One region of the Streptomyces sp. NPDC059224 genome, then DNA from elsewhere that is predicted to be linked to it. Evidence: riboswitches for the same ligand, from Rfam matches in the RefSeq annotation. Region 1 holds a riboswitch; each other region holds the start of a gene.

Region 1 (8,532 bases):
CACGGCCAGGGCCCGGCGCCCGAAGCGGGCGGGGACCAGCCAGGTGACGTCCGGCAGCAGGCTGCGGGCGACGTCGGCGTCGACCGGGTAGCACAGGTGCGCGGCGGACGAGTCGTAGTAGCGGACCGGCACGTCGACCGGGCCCGCCGAGGTGGGGACGCTGGTGGTGGGGACGGTCAGCAGGGGGTGGCCCTCGGGCGGGTGGGCGCGGTTTTCGAGCCGGTAGACACGGGTGCGTTCCACCGGGCCCCGGTAGGACGTGAGGGCCTCGTCGACGTCCCGGGTGACCTGCGGGATCACGGTCTCCAGATGGTCGATGTAGAAGCGGAGCAGGTGGCAGCGCGGGAACTCGGGGTCCGGACCGGTGTAGACGGCCCGGTAGCGGTTGGGGTGCGGGCCGGGGGCGGCGCCCCTGCCGCCGTCGTCGAGCGCCGGGACGATGTCGTGCCGGTTGGTGATGCAGGCGAGCCAGGTGCGGGGGTCGGCGGGTTCCCGGCGGCCGACCGGCGCGCCGACGGCCACCACGTGCGTGACCCGGTAGGCGCGGCAGAACTCCTCGTCCCGGGCGAGGTTCAGCAGTGCGATGGCGCCCTCGCCGTGTCCGACGAGCGCGAGGTCGGCGCCGCGCGGGACGCCGTGGTCCCGGATCGCCAGCAGGACCGAGCGGGTGTAGGGCGAGTCGGCCGCGAACAGGTTGCGCCAGGCGTCGGCGAAGTCCTGCGGGGAGTCGTCGCGGGGACGGCCGGGGGTCGTGCCGGGTGCCTGGACCACGTACCGGAGCACGGCGTCGGGGCCGCGCACCTCCTGGACCAGCACCCGGCTCTCGGCGTCGAGGACGTCCAGGTTGCGCAGGAAGGCGAGCAGGGAGCCCCTGGTGGCGAGGGACCGCGCCTCCCGGGCGGACGGTTCGACGGCCTGCACGGCGCCCTCGCCGCGGTCCGGGGCGGCCGGGTGGGCGGCGCTGATGCCCCGCACCGGGTCGGCGGCCAGCTCACGGCCGGCGGTGAGTGCCCAGGCAGTCTCGTCACTGACCGGATCCTCGCCCAGCAGCCCGCGGACGGCGAGGAGTTCGGCGAGGATCGGGGCCAGTGCGGACAGCGCCCGCCGGGCCTGTCGGTCCTTGAAGAGGGCCCGCAGCGCGTGGACGGCCTCCAGGTCCCGGCCGGCGCCGAGCACGGCGGTCAGCCGGCGCATGCCCGGGTCCCGCCCGAACTCGGGATGGTCGAGCAGGACGGCGGCGATCCTCAGCCGCAGCGAGGTGACCGCCACCAGCGCGGCCAGGCTCTCCCGGCCCAGCGCCTCCCCCGCCGCGCCGAGGAGACGGCCCACGCCGTCCGGGGCCACGATCGCCGCTCCGCCGAGCCCCCGCCGGTCGGTGAGCGCCCGCAGCAGCGCCCAGCGGGCGGCGTATCCGGTGCGCGGGCGGCGCCGCGCGGAACCCGTCAGCGCCGGGGCGAACAGGACCGAGCTGGTCCGTGCGCAGACCTCGCGGATGCCTTCGGCGACGTCCACGACGTCCCGGGCGCACTCCCGCAGCAGTTCCTCCGTGGGCGGCCCGGCGGCATGCCGGTGCGCTGCCATCCGGCGCTCCCTCGGATCGACGACATGGCCTGGTCCCATCGTGTGCCCTGGGCCCGGTGCGCGCACCTTCGTCCGTGCGGGTGACGGAGCGCGTCGCGCGGGGCGGGTCAGGCGTCGTCGGCGAGGCCGGCGGCGACGGTCGCGCCGAGCTCCCAGCACGCCTCGATGTCCGCCGTGCCGGGCTCGCCCGTCACCGTGACCGGCTGAGCCGCCCGGCGCCAGCCGAGGCCGGTGGTGAGGGCGTCGAGGGCGCGCAGGGCGCCGGTGACGTCGTTGCCGCCGTGCACGTAGGCGCCGAAGGGACGGCCCCGCGTCTCGTCCAGGCAGGGGTAGTAGATCTGGTCGAAGAAGTGCTTGAGGGCGCCGGAGACGTAGCCGAGGTTGGCCGGGGTGCCGAGGAGGTAGCCGTCGGCCGTGAGGACGTCGGAGACCGTGGCGGACAGCGCCGCCCGCCGCACGACCCGGACGCCCTCGATCTCCGGGGCCGTCGCCCCGGAGACCACGGCCTCGAACATGGCCTGGCAGTGCGGTGAGGGGGTGTGATGGACGATCAGCAAGGTAGCCACACCGGCACCCTGCCGTGCGCGGCCCGCCGGCGGCAAACGGCGGGCCGCCGGTCAAGGCTGTGCGGCTGGTCGGCCGTGTCGGAGCCCTCCGTTACAGTGACGCGCCGGGACGCCGAAGGGGAGGCAACGGGTGGGGAGCCTGGGGAGGCGAGCCGTACCGCTCGCACTGCTGGCCGGGATGCTGACGGGTTGCGGGGTGTCGGCGCGCGCGACCGGCGTCACGGAGTCGGGACACGCGTCCGGTGCGGCGGCTCGGCGCGGGGGCACGGTCGGCGCCGCCGGTTCGGCCTGTGCGCTGCCGGTCACGTTCGACATCGCCCGCGGCTGGCGGGCGGCGGCCGTGGAAGGCCCGGCCGCGGGTGTCTCGGACGGCACGGACGCCGATCTGGCGGAGAGCCTGCTGCGTCAGGGTCCGGTGACCCTGGTCTGCGAGATCGACGCCAAGCCCGCCGGGTCCATCGGCTTTCTTCGGGTGTCGACGGGGAAGCCGGGCAGCGGTGACGCCGGCGCGGTGCTCCGGGCCTTCGTGGCCGCCGAGGACGGCACCAGCGGAGCGAGGTACCGGCCCTTCACGTTCACGTCCGGCGGGCCGGCCGGGGTACGGGTCGACTACGTCCACACCAGCGAGCTGCTGGGCGAGAGCAAGCGGGAGTCCGCGCTGGCCGTGGTCACGCCCCGCGGGCCCGTCGTCCTGCACCTGGGCGGGCTCGACAGCGCGGAGCACGACGCGATGCTCCCCGCGTTCGAGCTCGCCCGGCAGACACTGCGCACCGCCTGACCCCGGCACGGGGGCCGGGGCCGGACGCGCCGTCTCCGCCGGGCCGGGGCCCGGCGGAGACGCGTCGCCTGGGTCAGGACGACCTCCACCGGGTGCGCCACAGCAGCACGAACCCGGCGGCCAGCAGCAGTCCGCCGAAGGCGGCCGGCCAGAGGCTGGTTCCGGTCTCGGCGAGATCACCCTGGACGGCCTGCGGCTCGGTCTGGGGCGCGGTGGACGGGTTCTGCCGGCCGGCCGGAGCGGCACCGGCGGTGCTCGCCGCGTCGGCCGGGGCCTGGGTCTCGGGCCGCTCGGTCGGCTTGCTGATGACTCCGCCTCCCGTGCCCGAGGACTTCTTCGGCGAAGCGCTCGTGTAGACGTGCGGCAGACCGGAGTCGCCGGAGCCGGACCTCGTGGCCGACGGCTCGGCCGCGGGCTCGGAGGGCTCGGCGCTCTGCGTCTGGGCCGGCGGGTCGGCCGGGGCCGCCGTGTCGCTCGGCTCGGTGACCGGGCTCGCGGTGTCCGACGGCGGGTTCTCCGGGGTCGCCGACTCGGACGGGTCGGGTTCGGCGCTCTGCGACGGCGGCTCCTCGTCGGCCCCCGCGCCGCAGGTACGGCCGGAGTTGATGCAGCCGACCATCTTCCGCATCAGGTCCTCGTCGAAGACGTTGATGAAGTCGCCGTGGTCGGTGACCGGCTTGTGCAGCTGCTCGGGGAACGAGTCCACCGCGAACAGCGGGACCGTCCGGCCGCCGTCCTGAAGGCTCGGCGCGTCCACGTCGTAGACGATGCGCTGCACCAGCTGCGGGATGGCCTCGAAGCCGGCTGGGCAGCTGCCGTCGGCGGCCTCGAACGCCACATGGGTGCGGTGGTTGGCGCTGTCGATGTTCCGGCCGTCCCAGCAGCTCTGGAACCGGAACGTACGCACCACGTCACTGCCGGAGGGACAGAGCGGGTACTTGTCCTTGAGCTGCCGGTCCTCGAAACCGGTGCAGCTCCAGGAGGCGTTCGCGTTGGCCGGGCCGTTGACGAAGGACTTGGCGTCACCGGTGATGATGCGCAGCAGCCGCGGCATCTCGGTGACCTTGGAGGTCGGGTTGCCCTCGAAGGTGAGCGTGACCTCCTTCGCCGTCACGATCTGCCCGGCGTTGCCCTCGGTGCCGCCGCCCGGCTTGTCGGCGTCCCGCTCCTGCGTGCCGTTCTGCAGGCGCAGCACGGGCCAGTAGTACGTGGACTTGTCGCCCTGGTCCGCACAGCTCGTGTCGGCCTTCGCGAGGTCGTCGTCGCTGGCGAAGGCGTTGTTGGACTGGTTGCCGATGTAGTCGTGGAAGTGGTGCGCGCCGTTGGAGACACCCGGCGCCACGATCACGTTGTCCGAGTTGAACAGCCCGTTGGCGTTGACACCGCAGCTGGAGGAGAAGGTGCCGGTGGAACCGCCGGACTGCTCGGCCGGGGTCGTGACATTGGGCTGGACGGCAGTGATGTCGGCGTAGTCGGCGGCGACGGGGCCGTTGCCGCCCTGGCCGCCGATGCCGGTCCCGGCGCCGGCACCGGCGCTCGCGCTCTGACCCGGTGTGGCGCCGTCCTGCGGCGACGCCGACTGGCCGCCGCCCTGGTCCGAGGAGCGCAGGGTGCAGGGGGCGAGGTCGTCGAGGCCCTCGGGGCGGTCGCCCTCCCGGCCGATGGCGTCGGCGATGCGCTGGAGGGATTCGGACCGCTTCTCCTTCAGCGGACCCAGAATCGTCTGGTCGGCGAGAGAGGGGTTCTGCCGGATCGCCGCCGCCGACTCCTTGAGCTGCTGGTAGGCGGCCGCGATCTGCTGGTCCAGCTGCGCGAGTTCACCGTCGACGTCGGCCCGGGCCGCGTCGGGCACGTCCGTCAGACGGCTGCCGGCGTCGGGGCAGTAGACGGTCGGCGCGGACAGCACCTGGGCGGTCTGCCCGGCCTGCTGGTCCGAACCGCCTTCGGTGGCCGAGGCGTAGACGTTCACCGCGACCAGTGTTGCGCCGCCGAGCATGAGGGCGACCGCTGCGAAGGTCGCTCGTTGTGCGCCGGTCGGGCGTCTGCGCCTGTTGGGTCTCAAGGTCGTTCCCCTGCGTGTCGTGGTCGGGCCGGACATGGAAATCCCCCGCCCTGTACGCGGCCCGGCGCCGCCGTGTTCAACGGCCCCACGAATTCACGGCGATCTCATAGGAAGCAGCCGTCCGGTCGCCCACGACACCGCTCCGGCACCTCGAACGCTACGACGAACATCACAATTACGTATCGGACATTAGCCACTTCAACCTTCACACGAGTGACACAAGTTGGCTAAGTTGACGGGCAAGCCGCTCGGCTCCCCCCGGCGAATCCCGTCGGGCCGCGCGGCCTCCGCCCAATCCGGTGCCCAACGGGGCCTCCCGGAGCCGGGGACCCAACCGAACCACTGGGGTGAATCGGCCAACTGCCCTGAGGGGCGACGGCCGTAGGGCATGCCTTCCGGATCGACCCGCCCGAACCCGACAGCTAACCCGGTCGGCGGAGTACGGAAGGAGCACGACCCCCATGGCGCCCGAGAGCCGTGACGAGGTTCGACAGCGGATCGACAGCCTCTACGACCAGGCCGAGAACGCCACCGGGAACTACAACGCCACACGCGCGATGAACGGGGGCTCGCGGTCCCGCGGTGTCCCGCTGTTCAAGCGGCCCCGGCGTGACGACCCGGGCCTCGACAGCATCGCCCGCGAGTGGTTCGACGGAGCGCGCTCGCGGCTGGGGCCGAGTGTCCCGGCGGCGCTGCCCTCCGACCGGCAGCCCGCCCGTCCCGGCCCGCGACGCCCCGTCAGCGCCATGGCGGCCGACCTGCTCGGCCAGCTGGAGGGCACCGGCGCGGCCCGGCCCGAGCTGACCGCGGGGCCGTCCGCGAACAGCGACATCGAGGTCGTCCGCGAACCGGCGGGGCGCCCGCTGGAACTGACGGCCGGATCCCCCGCGGCACTGCCCCCGGGACCGTCCAGCTCGCCCAAGGCGCTGCCCGCCGCCGCGCCGCAGCGGGCCACGCCGGGCGCGTCCAAGACCAAGTACCAGCTGAAGATCGCCAAGGCGCGCGAGCTGCTGTCCCAGCGCACCGGACAGCGCGCGATCGCGGCGCCCGAACCGGCCGCTCCCGTCCCGGCACCGGCACCGGCACCGCAGGCGGCTCAGGCCCCCTGGCCGGCGCCCGAGGCCCAGGCCCCCGCGCAGCAGTGGTCGGCCCCCGCCGGCATGCCGGAGCGGTACGGCGACACCGGCTCCTCGCGGGCCCCGACCGTGACGGAGACGACGGGTGGCATCCCGGTGGTGTCCGCGACGGACACAGGCACCTTCCGGATCATGACCCCGGGCGCCGTCCAGTCCCGGTTCCCGGCGAACACGGACGGCTCCCGCGTGATGACCCCGGGCGCCACCGACGGCTTCCCGCCCGTGACGGGCGGGGAGACGGGTGCGATGCCGGCCGCGGGCGCGGGCGACACCGGCTCCTTCCGGGTCATGACGCCGGGCGCCACGGGCACGTTCCGGATGCCGGACGACACCGGCGGGTTTCCCTCCGTGCCCCCCGCGCACACGGACGCCTTCCAGGCCGCGTACCCCGCCGACACGGGCGCCTTCCAGACGCCTGCGCCCGTCCCGGGCCCGATGGACAACGGTTTCTTCCCGGGCGTCGCGCAGGACGCGGCCGCCGCCTACCTCAGCACGCCGGCGGCCACCGCGGAGGCCGCCTATCCCGCCGCCGCGTACGCCGCGTCGGCCCCGGACGCGGCGGCTCCCGCCATGCCGACGGCCGGCTTTCCGACGGCCGCCGTGCCGACGGCCGGCTTCGGCACCGGCGCCTTCCCCGCGGCGCCCGCCGTGGACCTGGGCGGCTACCCGGCCGGGACGCAGCCGACGGCCGCCGGCTGGGGATCAGCCGCGCCGATGCTCACGCCTCAGGCTCCGCTGCCCGCGCCGGTGATACCCGCGGCCGTGACGGACCCGCCGTGGGCGATGCTGGCGGCTCCCGCCGCGATGGCCGAGCCCCCCTTGGCGATGGCCGCCGCCGCGCAGGTCGCCCAGGCCCCGTTCCCCACCGCGACCGTCCCGGCGGTGCCCCCGGTGGTCACCGCCCCCGTCCCGACCGCGCCCCCCGTGGTCACTGCTCCGCTCCCCACCTCTCCCCCGGCCGCCTTCGCGCCCGCAGCCGTCGCCGACACCGGCTCCTTCCTCGTGCCCGGTGCCGTGGCCGAGCCCGGCAAGGCCATGAGGGCGCTGGCGTTCGCCCGGGCGCAGATCGGACGGCCCTGCGTCTGGGGGGCGACCGGTCCGGACTCGTACGACTGCTCCAGCCTCACCCAGGCCGCCTGGCGTGCCGCCGGGGTGTCGCTGCCGCGCGCCACGGCCGAGCAGGCCTTCGCCGGCACCCCTCTGACCCTGGCCGCGATCGAGCCCGGTGACCTGGTCTTCTTCTTCGACAACGACAGCCACGTCGGGGTCTACACGGGCGACGGCATGATGATCCACGCGCCCAGCCCGGGGGCCTCCATCCGCGAGGAGTCGATCTACAACGCCGGGGAGTCGGCGATCCACCGGGTGGTCCGCCCGGCCTGAGCCCGGCCGTCGGGGTCAGACCCTCCGCCGCCGCGTGCGCCAGCTCGCGTGGTGGTCCAGGAGGGTCTGCTCGACGGGCCGGTAGGTGAGGCCCAGTTCGCGGACGCCCCGGCTGTTGTCGACGCGGAAGCGGATGCCGAGGTGCTTGCGGATGTAGTCCTGGGTGAGCCCGAAGGACGGACCGAGGACCCGTACCGGCCAGTGCGGGAGCGCGGTGCGCGGCAGGCGCGGATCCCAGGGACGCCGGGTGCGGATGATCCTGGACATCTCGTGGAAGGACGTCATCGTCTCGTTGGCCACGATGTAACGGCCGTGCGCCGCCGGGTTCTCCGCCGCCGCGATGTGCGCGTCGGCCACGTCGCGGACGTCCGCGGTGGTGAAGCTGAAGTCCGGGGCGCCGTAGCAGAAGTAGCCCTTGAACAGCTCGTCGAGCAGGAAAAGGCTGCCGGACTCGGAGGCGGGTGTGAGCGAAGGGCCCAGTATCAGGCCGGGGTTGACGCAGACCATGCGCCAGCGGTCCTGAGCGGTCCCGGCGTCCAGGACGGCGCGTTCGGCGACCGTCTTGGCGTAGTGGTAGGGGTTGCCGGCCACCGTGCTGGTGGTGTTGAAGTACTTCTCCGTCAGGATCCCGCCGGCCATCTCGCGGACGTCGCAGTAGTCGCCGAAGACGGCGCCCACGGTGGAGGTGAAGACCAGGGTCGTCACGTCCGGGGTGCGGTCCACGCTCGCCAGCACGTTGCGGGTGCCGAGCAACGCCGGGTCGACCACGTCCCGCCGGCCGTCCCGGATCCGCTCCGGCATCAGGAACGGCGAGGCGACGTGGAAGACCGTGGCACAGCCTCGGAAGGCCTCGTCGAAGGAGCCGTCCCTGATCAGGTCGGCCTCGAACAGGGCCAGTTGGCCGGGGAAGGCCTCCTGGAGCTCCCACAGGGGCCGCACCTTGTCCGCCGCGGAGGCGCTGCGGACGGTCGCGTGGACCCGGTAGCCCCGCTCCAGCAGCCCGCGCACCAGATGACTGCCGACGAA
Region 2 (7,145 bases), on a different contig from region 1:
TCGCCGCGTCGCGGGCCATGTCCTCGACCTCGCCGATGGTCTCCGCGCCCGCGAAGCCGCCGCCGATGAAGACGAAGGTGAGCGCCTTGCGGCGGATCTCCTCGTCGGTCGTGGAGTCGGCCTTGTCCAGCTGCTCCAGGACGTGGTTGCGCAGGCCGATGGACTCCTCGATGCCCTTCATGCCGATGCCCTGTTCGGCGAGGCCGGGGATCGGGAAGGTGCGGGAGACCGCGCCGAGTGCGATGACCAGGTAGTCGAAGGGCAGCTCGTACGCCTCGCCCACGAGGGGGGCGATCGTGGCGACCTTGCGGTCCTGGTCGATGGTGGTGACCCGGCCGGTGAGGACCTCCGCCTTCGGAAGCACGCGTCGCAGCGGGACGACGACATGCCGGGGGGAGATGCTGCCGGCGGCGGCTTCGGGGAGGAAGGGCTGGTAGGTCATGTACGACCGGGGGTCGACGACCGTGACGGTCGCCTCGCCGTAGCGCATCTTCTTGAGGATGCGCCGAGCTGCGTACAGGCCTACGTACCCACCGCCTACTACGAGGATCCTGGGACGCTCCGTGGTGCTCATGGCATCGAGTATCCACCCGCCTCAGGGGGGCCGCTCGTGCGCCCCTTCACAAGGTTCTCCAGGGGTCGTGCTACACTCCGCCGCCCACGTGACGCAGGTCATGGCCGCCAGCGGGAACCGACTTCCGATACGACCCGTTGTCAATGCCGTGTGAGCTGCTCCTCCGGGCCTCCGGGGGCACCGCGGAGACACCGGATGTCACCCGCACGAACACCTCCGGAAACACCCTCGAAACGCTCTCCTGAGCACGCGTCCGGGGCCGTTGAGCCCCCGAACGGGCCAATGGGGACCCCCGCACCCCCCACCTGCACCGAATTCCTTGTGAAGAACTTCACGAAGTTTTCCGCGGGGGTGTCGTGGCACGGCGTGTCACGAGCCGTCCGGGGCGCTCACCCGCCACCCCGCACGCTCATCCGAGGAGGTCGGAAGGGTCGGCGAGGTGACGGGAAGCCCGCTCGGACGGGTCAGGCGATGGACCAGGCGATGCCGTCCAGGATGTCGTGCTCGCTCACCACGACCTCCGCCGCGCCCACCCGCTCCATGATCGACAGGAGTACGAGGGCGCCGGCGCCGATGACGTCGACACGTCCGGGGTGCATGGACGGGACGGCGGCCCGCTCGGCGTGGGTGGAGCCCAGCAGCCGCTCGGTGATCTCCCGGACCCGGGCGTAGGGGATGCGGGAGTGGTGGATGGCGGCCGAGTCGTACTCCGGCAGGTCCTGGTGGATGGCGGAGAGGGTGGTGACCGAGCCGGCCAGGCCGACCAGGGTGCGCGCCTCGCGCAGCGGCACGGTCCGCTCCGCGAGGTCGAGGGCGTTCTCGATGTCCGCCCGCATGGCGGCGATCTCCGCCTCGCTCGGCGGGTCGCTGACCTGTCCCCCGTGCACCAGGTGCCGCTCGGTCATCCGGACGCAGCCGACGTCCACGGACCGCGCGGCCCGCACCCGCTCGGACCCCACGACGAACTCGGTGGAGCCGCCGCCGATGTCCACGACGAGGAACGGCTCGGCGAGGTCGCCCACCCGTCGCCCACCACCACCCTCGGTCGAAGGGCGCTCCGCGCCCCCTTGGTTCTGCCCCGTCAGCTCCTTCGTCGCGCCCGTGAAGGAGAACTCGGCCTCCTGGTCACCGGTGATGACTTCCGGCTCGACGCCGAGGATGTCCAGCACGCCGCGTACGAACTCCGCGCGGTTCTCGGCGTCCCGGGAGGCGGAGGTCGCCACGAACCGCAGCCGCTGCGCCCCGTGTTCCTTGATGACGGCCGCGTACTCCCGGCAGGCTGCGAAGGTCCGCTCCAGCGCCTCCGGCGCGAGCCGCCCGGTCCGGTCGACCCCCTGCCCGAGCCGCACGATCACCATCCGCCGGTCCAGGTCGACGAGTTCACCGGTCTCGGGGTCGGCGTCGGCGACGAGCAGCCGGATGGAGTTGGTACCGCAGTCGACGGCGGCGACACGGGTCACTGGTCGTCCTCCTTGGCCGGCGTCACGCACGTGCCCTTGGCCCACCACTGGGGCAGCATGGCGATCGCCTCGTCGCCCAGCGGGTTCACGCCGGGCCCCGCGGCCAGCGAGTGCGCCACCAGCACATGGAGGCACTTCACCCGGTCCGGCATCCCGCCGGCGCTCGGAAACCCCGTCAGTTCCTCGATCTCGTCCCGGCGCCGGATGTAGTCCTCGTGCGCGGCGCGGTACGCCGACGCCAGTTCCGGATCGCTCTCCAGACGTGCCGTCATCTCCTTCATCACGCCGTTGGCCTCCAGGGTGCCGATGGCGGAGGCGGCCTTGGGGCACGTCAGGTAGTACAGCGTCGGGAACGGCGTGCCGTCCGGCAGCCGCGGCGCGGTCTCCACGACGTCCGGCTGCCCGCACGGGCACCGGTGCGCGATCGCCCGCAGCCCGCGCGGCGGCCGCCCGAGCTGCTGCTTGAAGGCCTCGACGTCGGCGTCGGTCGGCTCGGTGCGCGGAGTGGAGGGCGGGGGCGTTTGCATGACTGTGTTCTGCGTGGCTTTCTGTCGGTTCACTGGTCGGACGCGTCGGACTTGTCGACGCCGTCCCAGACGTTCGCGTACCAGGGCCGGTCGGCCGCTCCGAGGTAGGCGTGCGCCTGCTGGGCGGCAGCGGGGTCGATCACGATGTAGCCCGTCTCGCCCGGCATCACGTAGTGCAGCCGCTGCCGGATCTGCTGCTCGGCGTAGGAGTCGTCCTGCCACCGGGCCTTGACGTCCCGCAGCTGCTCGACCCGCTGCCGGGCCTGCCTCTGCTGACGTTGCAGGTCGGCGATCTCGGCACGCTGGGAGACGTACTGCCGCATCGGGTAGGCGAGCGCGACGACCATCGTGCACAGCACGATCGCGAGCAGCGCGGCACGGCTGGTGAGCCGGGAGCGGCGGGCCTGCCGCTTGGTCTGGGAGCGGTAGACCCGGGCCGCCGTCTGCTCGCCGAGCAGCTTCAGCCTGGTCGCGGTGGAGAACCGGTCCCGGTCCTTCGCGGCCATGTCCCCGCCTCCCTGATACGTGCGTACGTCCCCGGACACGGTACGGGACCGGGTACGGGGACGTACGTACGACTGGCTAAGCCTTACCCTCTACGGGCCCTACGGCTCAGCCCTTGAAGCGCGGGAAGGCGCTGCGGCCGGCGTACACCGCGGCGTCGTCGAGGATCTCCTCGATGCGCAGCAGCTGGTTGTACTTGGCGACGCGCTCGGAGCGGGCCGGGGCGCCGGTCTTGATCTGGCCGCAGTTGGTGGCGACGGCGAGGTCGGCGATGGTGACGTCCTCGGTCTCGCCGGAGCGGTGGGACATCATGCACTTGAAGCCGTTGCGCTGGGCCAGCTCGACGGCGTCCAGGGTCTCGGTGAGCGAACCGATCTGGTTCACCTTGACCAGCAGGGCGTTGGCGGCGCCGTCCTCGATGCCGCGGGCCAGGCGCTCCGGGTTGGTGACGAACAGGTCGTCGCCGACGATCTGGACCTTGTCACCGAGCTTGTCGGTGAGGACCTTCCAGCCGGCCCAGTCGTCCTCGAACAGCGGGTCCTCGATGGAGACCAGCGGGTAGGAGGCGACGAGCTCCTCGTAGTACTCGGTCATCTCGGCGGCCGAGCGGGACTTGCCCTCGAACTCGTACTTGCCGTCCTTGTAGAACTCGGACGCGGCGACGTCGAGCGCGAGCGCGATCTGCTCACCGGGGACGTAACCGGCCTGCTTGATCGCCTCCAGGATGAGGTCGAGCGCGGCGCGGTTGGACTCCAGGTTCGGGGCGAAGCCGCCCTCGTCGCCGAGGCCGGTGGACAGGCCCTTGTTCTTCAGGACCTTCTTCAGGGTGTGGTAGACCTCGGCACCCCAGCGCAGCGCCTCGGAGAAGGACTCCGCGCCGATCGGGGCGATCATGAACTCCTGGATGTCGACGTTGGAGTCCGCGTGCGAGCCGCCGTTGAGGATGTTCATCATCGGCACCGGCAGCAGGTGCGCGTTCGGGCCGCCCAGGTAGCGGAACAGCGGCAGGTCGCTGGCCTCGGAGGCGGCGTGCGCGACGGCGAGGGAGACGCCGAGGATGGCGTTGGCGCCGAGCGAGCCCTTGTTGTCGGTGGCGTCCAGGTCGAACATGGCCTGGTCGATCAGGCGCTGCTCGGTGGCGTCGTAGCCGACCAGCTCCGGGCCGATCTGCTCGATCACGGCGAGGACGGCCTTCTCGACGCCCTTGCCGAGGTAGCGGTTGGGGTCGCCGTCACGGAGCTCGATGGCCTCGAAGGCGCCGGTGGAGGCGCCGGAGGGAACGGCGGCACGACCCGTGCTGCCGTCGTCGAGGCCGACCTCGACCTCGACCGTGGGGTTGCCTCGGGAGTCCAGGATTTCCCGGGCTACGACGACGTCGATGGACGGCACGAGCATCTCCTTCTTGGGATGTGACGCTGGTTGTGCGGGCGCACGCGGGCCTGGTCGGCCCTTGCTCAGCCTTGCGACTAGAGCCTAACCGTCCCGGGCCCGTGAGCCAGCCGACCGACCGGCCCGTGGACACAGAGACGGTACTCATTGTTCATGCACGGAACAAAGGGGGGTCCGATGAAGAACGGAAGAAGAGCGGGTCAAGGAGAGGACCACCGCACGAGGACAAAGAGAAACCCCGCCCCGGCGCGTACGGGGGAAGACGCACCGGAGCGGGGAGCCGTGGGGGACGGGGGTGGCCCTCATGTGGTCCTCACCGCGGGGACCACGGTTGTGTGAGCGCTGTGGTTCGGCCGGGCGCCGCCTGTCACTTCGGGGTGCCCGCCTCCCGGGGCCTACTTGAGGTGCAGCTGCTGGCCCGGGTAGATGAAGTCGGCGTCGTCGACGATGTCCTTGTTCAGCTTGAACAGCGCCTGCCAGCCACCCTTGACCTTGTGCTTCTCGGCGATCGAGCTGAGCGTGTCGCCCTTGACGACCTTGTACTCGCCGTCGCCCTTCTTGACCTTCTTGCCGGTCGGGGTGGTGACCGTCTTCTTGGCGGCCGGACGCTCGGCGGAGCGGGAGGCGGCCTGGGTGTCGGTCGAGCGGGTGGCGGTGCCGCTGCTCGACGAGCTGGTGCTGCCGCCGGTGTGGGCGGCGCCGGACAGGCCCGTGCCGCAGACCGGCCAGGCACCCTTGCCCTGCGCGCCGAGAACCTTCTCGGCGATCTCGATCTGCTGCGCCTTGGTGGCCTGGTTGGCCTGCGCGGCGTACTGCGTGCCGCCGTACGCGGCCCAGGTGGAGGCGGAGAACTGCAGACCGCCGTAGTAGCCGTTGCCGGTGTTGATGGCCCAGTTGCCACCGGACTCGCACCGGGCGACGGCGTCCCACTCGGAGGCGGTGGCGGCCGAGGCGGTGCCGGTGGCCATCAGCGGAGCGGCGATGGCGACACCGGTGACGCCGGCGAGCGCGGCGACGCGGGCGGCCTTGGACGGACGACGGTGCTTGCCCTTGCCGGAAAACAGCATGGAGGATCCCCTCACCGACGCCTGCGAGGTGAGCTGTCGGGTTCGGGCCGAATGAGTTGCCCGGCCGCACACCTCACGGTGCGCGGCTTCACCCCGAGCCGGACACGGCAGCCTCAACCACCGGTCCCGGCACCTACCTTGGGTCCCCCGCTCCTGCCTACGGCGCTTGACGCGACGACTGTTCCCGGGTGGCCGCTGGCAGGACTCGGCGTTGCGGCGGCCGGGGCTCGTGGTGACGAGCGGCCTCGACCGTAAACAGGCGATCCGGCGAATATCAAAGATGATCAGGGCTTCTGAGACTCATCCCACACTTTCACCAAAGCGGACATTTGGCTTCGAAATAGGGCGGGCGGAAGCGTCAACTCCCGCCGGTTTCAATCCGTTTAGCTACTGAGTTTCAGGGTCTGACCGGGGGCGATGTGGTTCGGGTCGGTGCCGATGTCCGCCTTGTTGGCGGCGAAGAGCGCGCGCCATCCGCCGTCGAGGTCAAGGGAGTCGGCGATGGAGGCGAGCGTGTCGCCGTCCCGCACGGTGTAGGTGCCGGCACCCGGGGAGGCGTGACGTCCGGAAGACGTCGCACTCTGACCGTTTGTCACGCTTTCGTCCGCCGAGCCGCCGCGGTGCTTGCCGCTGCTGCTGACGGCTCCCGTGTCGACCAGATCCCAAGAGCTGCCCGTCTGCCACGAATTGTCCGAGTCGTCGGCTTCGGGCACCACGGGGTTCTCGCTCACCTCCGGGGTGCCGGAGCCTTTGGATCCCGACTTGTCCGTCTTCGTGGAGCCGGTGGAGGCGCCCTTGCCGGAGTCGCCCCTCCCACTCGGGGACGGGGTGGCCGAGTCCGGGTCCGTGGCGCCCGACGCGTCCGGCGAGGAGTCGGACGATCCGGTATCCGATGAACCAGATGAATCCGATGAACCAGATGAAGAGGACGAATCAGACAGCCCGGGGGACGAGTCGGAGGAGCCGGACGTGTCGCCGGATCCGCCGAGGCCCGTGTCGACGTTCACCGAGGAGTCGTCCGAGGACAGCCCGGCGAACAGGGCACAGGTCCGCCAGGGCTTGGTGCCCTGGTCGGCGAGGATCTTCTCGGCGACGGCGATCTGCTGCGAACGGCTCGCCTGGTCCGGCGTACTGGCGTACTCCTGGCCGCCGTGCTCGTCCCAGTCGTCCTGGGACATCTGCAGGCCGCCGTAGTAGCCGGTGCCTGCGTCCATGCTCCAGGAGCCGCCGCTCTCGCACTCGGCCACCCTGTCCCAGGTGCCGCCGTCGGCCGCGTTGGCGCTCGCCGCTCCGAGGAGCGGGATGGCGATGGCCGAGCCGGTCACGCCGGCCGCGACGAGAAGAGCCGGAGCCTGACGGGGGCGACGGTGACGACCGTTCCCGGAGAGCATGCGGAAACCTTTCGAGCGACAGCGGTGACCGGCGCGACGGGTCCTGCCGGCGCGCCGCACTGATGGGTGAAGGTATAGGCAGACGATCACTTGTCACAAGTTAATGCCGCGCAGATCACGTGAAGATCACATAGTTGAACGCCGGTCATCTTTGCCGGTGGAGGGCGCCACGGGGGTGAACTCCACGGGGAGCGTGCGCAGTCCGCGCATGATGAGCCCGCCGCGCCAGCGCA
Region 3 (7,145 bases), on a different contig from region 1:
TCTCGAACACTCCTCGAACACAAGGCCAAACCCGCGCCCGTCGTCCCCCGAAACACGGCCGAATGCCCGTTTCCCGAAACCACGAAACCTGTTGAAGATTGTCGCGCCCGTATACCGCCGGGTACAGTCGCCGCACTGCTCTGGCAGCCCCTGTTGTCGAGGCGAAAGAGAAGTTGGTGAACGACCGTCACCCGTCGGGGACCATGACCACCCCGGCCCCGGCTTCCGACGCCGGCCAGGCGCACTACGCGCCGTACGGCACTCAGGAAGCCCAGTACGGCGACTTCACCACGTATGGCGACCACACCACCACCGGCGCCTCGTTCCACAGTGACCCGCTCTTCGGGCATCTCCCCGGCCAGGCCCCGGCCACCGGCGCGTACGACGCCGGCCAGTGGCAGACGACCGGCGACCACACGCTGAACTACGACCCCTACGCGGCCCAGCACCACGCCGCCTACGACTCCGGCGCCTACGACAGCACCACCTGGGCCGTCCCGCCACAGGCGGCGCAGCCGGTCCAGGGGACGACGGTCGGCGACGGCAGCGGCCACTGGGACGCGAACGCCTGGCTCCAGCACGACCAGCCGGCCATGGCGGGAGCGACCCAGCAGTGGGAGTGGGGCACCCAGACCTTCGACACCGGCGCGTACGACGCCACGCAGTGGAACTCCGACGGCGCCCCGGCGCAGCCCGCGGAGCCGGACCACCAGCACGGGCACGAACCGCAACCCGCCGACTCCTTCGACCAGTCGGCGACCCAGATGTTCGAGCCGGTTCCCCACGACGAGTTCGCGGAGTTCGCGGAGTTCACAGAGGACTCGGGGGACGCCGGGGGGCCGGCCGCGACCGGCGAGCTGCCCGCGGTGACGCCCCTCCTGGAGGACCAGGAAGAGATCACTCCGGCAGCTCCGGCCGCGACACGCGCCGGCGCTCGCGCGGGGGCTCGCTCCCGCCGTCGTACGCCCCCCAAGCGCTCCGCACTGCTGACCGTCGCCGTGCCCTCGGCCTGCGTGATGGGGGTCGCCGGCATCGCGGCCGCCTCCGTCGGGCCCCTGACGGGCGGCGACGGACAGGACACCACGGCCTCCGCGTCGGGCGCGCAGTCCGTGAAACCGTCCGCCGCCAACAGCAAGCTGGACGCCCAGCTGAGGACGCTCTCGGCCGGCGCCGACGACTTCGCCGACCGGGCCAGCCGGACCCAGGAACGCATCGACCTCAAGACGCAGCAGGAGGCCGAGAAGAAGAAGGCGGCGGCGGAGGCGGCCCGCAAGGAGCGGCTGCGCCCCAAGTACGCCCTCCCGGTGACTCAGCGGGGGCTCAGCGCCTACTTCGGCCAAGCCGGTGTGAACTGGATGTCCGTCCACACGGGCATCGACTTCCCCGTCTCCTACGGCACGACCGTCATGGCGGCGACCGACGGTGTGGTCTCCACCAAGTGGAACAGCGCCTACGGCAACATGCTGATAGTGACGGCGAAGGACGGCACGGAGACCTGGTACTGCCACCTCTCGTCGTACCGCGTCGCCTCGGGTACGACCGTGAAGGCCGGAGATCCGGTCGCGTACTCGGGGAACTCCGGGAACTCGACCGGCCCGCATCTGCACTTCGAGGTCCGGCCCGCGGGAGGCTCCGCCATAGACCCGCTGCCGTGGCTGCGCAGCCACGGGCTGGATCCCACCTGATCGTCCGGTGGGTCCCCGCCGACGGCGGGGACCCGTCCGTCTACAGCTTCTCGACCGGCGCGTACCGCAGCAGCAGCCGCTTCGGCTTGGTGTCGCCGAAGTCGACCGTCGCCTCCGCGTTGCCGCCCGTGCCCTTCACCCCGACGACCGTGCCGAGGCCGAACTGGTCGTGGGTGACCCGGTCGCCGACGGCCAGTGAGACCACCGGCTTCTCCGAGGTCCGCCGGGTGGCGAAGCCGGAAGCGCCGGACGCCGAGGAGCGCGAGCGGGTCGAGGAGAGCGAGGCCGCCACGCCCGACGCGGGCCCGGAGGACACCGGCGCCATCGCCCCGGTCCGCTTCCACTCCAGGTACCCGGCCGGGATCTCCTCCAGGAAGCGCGAGGGCGGGTTGTACGACGGCTGCCCCCAGGCACTGCGCATCGCCGAGCGCGTGAGGTAGAGGCGCTCCCGCGCGCGCGTGATGCCGACGTACGCCAGGCGCCGCTCCTCCTCCAGCTCCTTGGTCTGGCCGAGGGCGCGCATGTGCGGGAAGACGCCGTCCTCCATGCCGGTCAGGAAGACCACCGGGAACTCCAGGCCCTTGGCGGTGTGCAGGGTCATCAGGGTGATGACGCCGGAGCCCTCCTCGTCCTCGTCGGGGATCTGGTCGGAGTCGGCGACCAGCGCCACCCGCTCCAGGAAGTCCGACAGCCCGACCGACGCCTCCTCCGCCCCGGACTCCTGCTCGAACTCCAGCGCCACGGAGGCCAGTTCCTGGAGGTTCTCGATCCGGGTCTCGTCCTGCGGGTCGGTGGAGGCCTGCAACTCGGCGAGATAGCCGGTGCGTTCCAGGATCGCCTCCAGGACGGTGGCCGGTCCGGCGCCGGACTCCACGACCGTACGGAGGTCCTCCATCAGCGTGTTGAACCGCTTGACCGCGTTGGTCGACCGCGCGGCCATGCCGTACGCCTCGTCGACGCGCCTGAGCGCCTGCGGGAAGCTGATCTTCTCGCGCTGGGCGAGGGCGTCGATCATCGCCTCCGCCCGGTCGCCGATACCGCGCTTGGGGACGTTGAGGATCCGGCGCAGCGGGACGGAGTCCTCCGGGTTGGCCAGCACCCGCAGGTACGCCAGGACGTCCCGGACCTCCTTGCGCTCGTAGAAGCGGACCCCGCCGACGACCTTGTAGGGCAGGCCGACGCGGATGAAGATCTCCTCGAAGACACGGGACTGCGCGTTGGTGCGGTAGAAGACGGCGACATCGCCGGCCTTCGCCTCGCCCGCGTCCGTCAGACGGTCTATCTCGTCGGCGACGAACTGTGCCTCGTCGTGCTCGGTGTCGGCGACGTAACCGGTGATCTGCGCGCCCGCGCCCGCGTTGGTCCACAGGTTCTTCGGGCGGCGGGACTCGTTGCGCTCGATGACCGCGTTGGCGGCGGACAGGATCGTCTGCGTGGAGCGGTAGTTCTGCTCCAGGAGGATCGTCGTCGCGTTCGGGTAGTCCTCCTCGAACTGGAGGATGTTGCGGATCGTCGCGCCCCGGAAGGCGTAGATCGACTGGTCGGCGTCGCCCACCACGCACAGTTCGGCGGGCGGCAGGTCGCTCTCGCCCGGCGGCACGTCGACGGGGTGAGCCGAGGTCCCGACCAGCTCGCGCACCAGCGCGTACTGGGCGTGGTTGGTGTCCTGGTACTCGTCGACCAGGACGTGCCGGAAGCGGCGGCGGTAGTGCTCGGCGACGTCCGGGAAGGCGCGCAGCAGGTTGACCGTCGTCATGATCAGGTCGTCGAAGTCGAGGGCGTTCGCCTCGCGCAGCCGCGACTGGTACATGGCGTAGGCCTGGGCGAGGGTCTTCTCGAAGCCGTCGCTCGCCCGGGCGGCGAAGTCCTCCTCGTCGACCAGCTCGTTCTTGAGGTTGCTGACCTGGGCGCTGAAGGACTTCGGCGGGAAGCGCTTGGGGTCGAGGTCCAGGTCACGGCAGACCAGGGCCATCAGACGCTTGGAGTCGGCGGCGTCGTAGATCGAGAAGGAGGAGGTGAAGCCCAGCTTCTTGCTCTCCCTGCGCAGGATCCGCACACAGGCGCTGTGGAAGGTCATCACCCACATCGCGTTCGCGCGCGGGCCGACGAGGTGTTCGACGCGCTCCTTCATCTCGCCCGCGGCCTTGTTGGTGAAGGTGATCGCGAGGATCTGGCCCGGGTGCACCTGGCGCGCGCCGAGCAGGTGCGCGATGCGGTGGGTGAGCACGCGCGTCTTGCCGGAACCGGCGCCGGCCACGATCAGCAGCGGGGAGCCGGCGTGCACGACGGCGGCGCGCTGGTTCTCGTTCAGCCCTTCCAGGAGCGCGGCCGGGTCCGGGGCCGGGCGGGCGGCGCCGTCGCGGTAGTAGGCGTCCCGGTCCGGGGGCGCGTCGAACTGCCCGCCGAACAGATCGTCCGGAATCGGTTCCGGTACGTGCTCGTCCTCGGGCGGCGGCGGGGGTTCCTCCTCGCGGCCGTGCGGGGGCTGGAGGCTCGCCAGGAAGCTGTCGTCAAAGAGGCTGCTCATCGCTCTCCGAGTCTAGGGCGCCCCACCGACAACCGGTCCCCGCCCCGGAAACTCGCCCCCGTCACCCACCAGAACCAGCCCCTCACGGTCAGCGATCACGCACCGTGAGCAGGCGCGCGTCCGCCCGTCGGGGCGCGGACCATTCCACCGCTCCGGACAAGTCGCCCCATATCCACACCGATGAGCCGATCCCATCGGCCCGCACCACCAAGGTCACGAAAATGTATCGGGCATATCGCACATCAACCTTCACACAGAGCACACGAGTTGGTTAGCGTGCCGGGCAGGCCGTACGACCCCCACCGGCGAACGTCGCCGGGCCGTACGGCCTCCGCCGAGTCCGGGGTGCCGCCGCGCATCCGGAGCCGGGGACCCACACCGACCTCGGGGTGAATCGGGCCCGACCCCCTCGCGGGGAACGGACCGTAGGGCAACCCTTCCGAACCACCCGCCCGAACCCGACAGCTAACTCGGTAGGCGGAGCACGGAAGGAGTCGCCCCCGTTGGCGTCGCACCGCAAGTCGCGTCCGTCCGCAACGCGCGTAGCAGGCATACGCACCCCCGCCCTGGCCACCGCCGCCCTCACCTCCGTGGCGCTGCTCTCCCAGACGGCCAACGCCGCACCTCACGAGGACGGCAAGCCCAGCCTGGAGGAGGTCGAGAAGAAGGTCGACGCCCTGTACCGGCAGGCGGAGTCGGCGACCGAGAAGTACAACGCGGCCAAGGAGAGGACCGGCAAGCAGCGCAAGCAGGTCGACACCCTGCTCGACGACGTGGCCGAACGCACGGACCGGCTCAACAAGGCGCGTGAGGAGCTGGGTTCCTTCGCCGCGGCCCAGTACCGGACCGGGGCAGCCGCTCCCGACACCTCGACCTTCCTGCTCGCGGACAGTCCGCAGGACTACTTCGACCAGACGCAGCTGATGAACCGGCTGACCTCGCGGCAGAAGGGCGCGGTGGACGACTACGCCACCCAGCAGTCCGCGACCATGGCGAAGCGGCAGGAGGCCGCCAGGAGCCTGGAGACGCTCACCGAGACCCAGGACGACCTCAGGACCGCCAAGAGCACCGTCCAGACGAAGCTGGCGTCCGCGCGGGAGCTGCTGTCGCAGCTGACGGCCCAGGAGAAGGCGCGGCTGGCCGAGATCGAGAAGAAGCAGCAGGCCGAGGCGGCCCGCAAGGCGGCGGAACTCGCGAAGCAGCAGGCGCAAGCCGCGCAGCAGCGGGGTTCGTCGTCGACGTCCTCCTCCGGCGGCTCCTCCTCGTCCTCCGGCTCCGCCTCCGATTCCGCCTCCGGCTCCTCCTACGGGACGAAGGCCGCCAAGGCGATCGCCTTCGCCCGCGCGCAGATCGGCAAACCGTACGTCTGGGGTGCCACCGGCCCCGGATCCTACGACTGCTCGGGCCTCTCCCAGGCCGCCTGGAAGGCCGCGGGCGTCTCGCTGCCGCGCACCACGTACGACCAGGTGAACGCCGGCACCACCGTCCCCCTCGCCGACGCCCTCCCCGGCGATTTGGTCTTCTTCTACGACGACGTCAGCCATGTCGGCGTCTACATCGGCAACGGCATGATGATCCACGCCCCCAAGCCCGGCGCCTACGTCCGGGAGGAGTCGATCTACTACGGCGGCGAGTCGATCATCCACAGCGTGGTACGGCCGGCCTGACGGGCGCGGGCCGCGCGCATTTCGCTGGGGATGACGGGCGCGGCGATGCTGGCGGCGGGCACGCCCTGGCCGGAGCGGCCGGGGCGGGTGCTGGTGCGGGCCGCGAGGGCGGCCTGGCCGGCGGCGCGGTGGCGGCCACCCGCGCCGCGCTCAGGGCTTCCTGAGGGTCACGTCCACAGCACGGCGATGAAGATGTTCGCCACGGTCAGCAGACCCACCAGACCGAAGGCGCCCTTCTCCACCTTCTCGTCGTCCCGTTTCACGTAGACGAGCCCGAGGATCACGATCAGCAGCGCCAGCTTCACACCGATCTTGACGGTGTTGACGTGGTGGTCGTCGGCCTCGTTGAGGCCGACCAGGATGACGCCGGTGGCGAGCATGGTGAACGCGCCGTGCAGCATCCCGGGGACGAACCGGGCCGTGCCCTGGCCCATCGCCTTCACCTGGGTGAGGAAACCGCCGAGGAGCGCGGCGATGCCGATGATGTGCAGGCCGACGAAGAGATGGATGAGTACGTCCATGGCCCCGGAGCCTAATCAGGGTCCCCTGGGGCGCGGGGCACCGGCCCCTCCCTCGGCACCCGCCACCGTCCGCCGCGCGCGGTCGCATATATGCGACCCATAGCATCCCGCGCGCCCGCTCGCCCCGGATCCGCCGGTTCGGTCATCCCGCCCTGTTAAGCCGACGGCTCCGGACCGGAATCCCGGTCACATACCGTCGGGTAACGATCCGGTCACACCAATACCGTGCATCACGTCACCCAGCCGACACGCTCCGGCCTAGCGTCCTCCCCCAGGTGACCGACTCCCCACCGCCGCCCGGGCCAGGGGCGGCAGTCGGGCACCACCGCCGAGAAGGTCCGGCGGCGGCCCGCTCCCCCTGTGCGGGCCGCCGCCGGACGCGTGATCCGCACCCGCGGCCGTCAAGCGCTCCCCTGGCGCCTGTACGGGCGACACGGCGGTCGTACGAGAGGACGTGACCAGTCCAGGTGGCAGCGCACCGCAAGCCCCGACAGCGCTCGCTCAGCGGCACTACGGCCCGCACGGCCGTCACCCTCGCCCTGGCGGGCGCGGCCACCGCGACGGGCTTCGAAGGGACCGGACACGCCGAGCCGCAACTGACACCGGCGCAGGTGAAGGCGAAGGTGGACCAGCTGTACCAGGAGGCCGAGGCGGCCACCGAGAAGTACGACGGCGCGAAGGAGAAGGCCGAGACGGCCCAGCGGCGGGTCCGGGCGCTCCAGGACGAGACCGCCCGCAAGCAGGA

The links. Region 1 has a riboswitch for cyclic di-AMP ahead of ACFXI4_RS09435 (C40 family peptidase). Riboswitches for the same ligand answer to the same signal wherever they lie in the genome.
Region 2: linked by a shared signal. The riboswitch ahead of ACFXI4_RS39635 (transglycosylase family protein) and the one ahead of ACFXI4_RS09435 (C40 family peptidase) in region 1 are both predicted to bind cyclic di-AMP.
Region 3: linked by a shared signal. The riboswitch ahead of ACFXI4_RS10735 (NlpC/P60 family protein) and the one ahead of ACFXI4_RS09435 (C40 family peptidase) in region 1 are both predicted to bind cyclic di-AMP.

What each region holds. Positions count from the first base shown of each region.
Region 1 covers NZ_JBHZAN010000007.1:112,026-120,557, reverse strand. Annotated here, with positions in the region: gene ACFXI4_RS09455 (acetoacetate decarboxylase family protein) at 1-1,581, opposite strand, end outside; gene ACFXI4_RS09450 (flavodoxin family protein) at 1,689-2,147, opposite strand; gene ACFXI4_RS09445 (lipoprotein) at 2,278-2,925, shown strand; gene ACFXI4_RS09440 (DUF1996 domain-containing protein) at 2,999-4,921, opposite strand; cyclic di-AMP (ydaO/yuaA leader) riboswitch at 5,266-5,440, shown strand; gene ACFXI4_RS09435 (C40 family peptidase) at 5,449-7,506, shown strand; gene ACFXI4_RS09430 (NAD-dependent epimerase/dehydratase family protein) at 7,522-8,532, opposite strand, start outside.
Region 2 covers NZ_JBHZAN010000053.1:34,107-41,251, forward strand. Annotated here, with positions in the region: gene ACFXI4_RS39610 (NAD(P)/FAD-dependent oxidoreductase) at 1-574, opposite strand, end outside; gene ACFXI4_RS39615 (exopolyphosphatase) at 1,039-2,034, opposite strand; gene ACFXI4_RS39620 (DUF501 domain-containing protein) at 2,031-2,561, opposite strand; gene ACFXI4_RS39625 (septum formation initiator family protein) at 2,591-3,067, opposite strand; gene eno (phosphopyruvate hydratase) at 3,174-4,460, opposite strand; gene ACFXI4_RS39635 (transglycosylase family protein) at 4,850-5,521, opposite strand; cyclic di-AMP (ydaO/yuaA leader) riboswitch at 5,525-5,696, opposite strand; gene ACFXI4_RS39640 (transglycosylase family protein) at 5,905-6,912, opposite strand; gene ACFXI4_RS39645 (cytochrome P450) at 7,039-7,145, opposite strand, start outside.
Region 3 covers NZ_JBHZAN010000008.1:126,631-133,775, forward strand. Annotated here, with positions in the region: gene ACFXI4_RS10725 (M23 family metallopeptidase) at 177-1,685, shown strand; gene pcrA (DNA helicase PcrA) at 1,726-4,212, opposite strand; cyclic di-AMP (ydaO/yuaA leader) riboswitch at 4,535-4,707, shown strand; gene ACFXI4_RS10735 (NlpC/P60 family protein) at 4,716-5,879, shown strand; gene ACFXI4_RS10740 (hypothetical protein) at 6,047-6,400, opposite strand; gene ACFXI4_RS10745 (NlpC/P60 family protein) at 6,868-7,145, shown strand, end outside.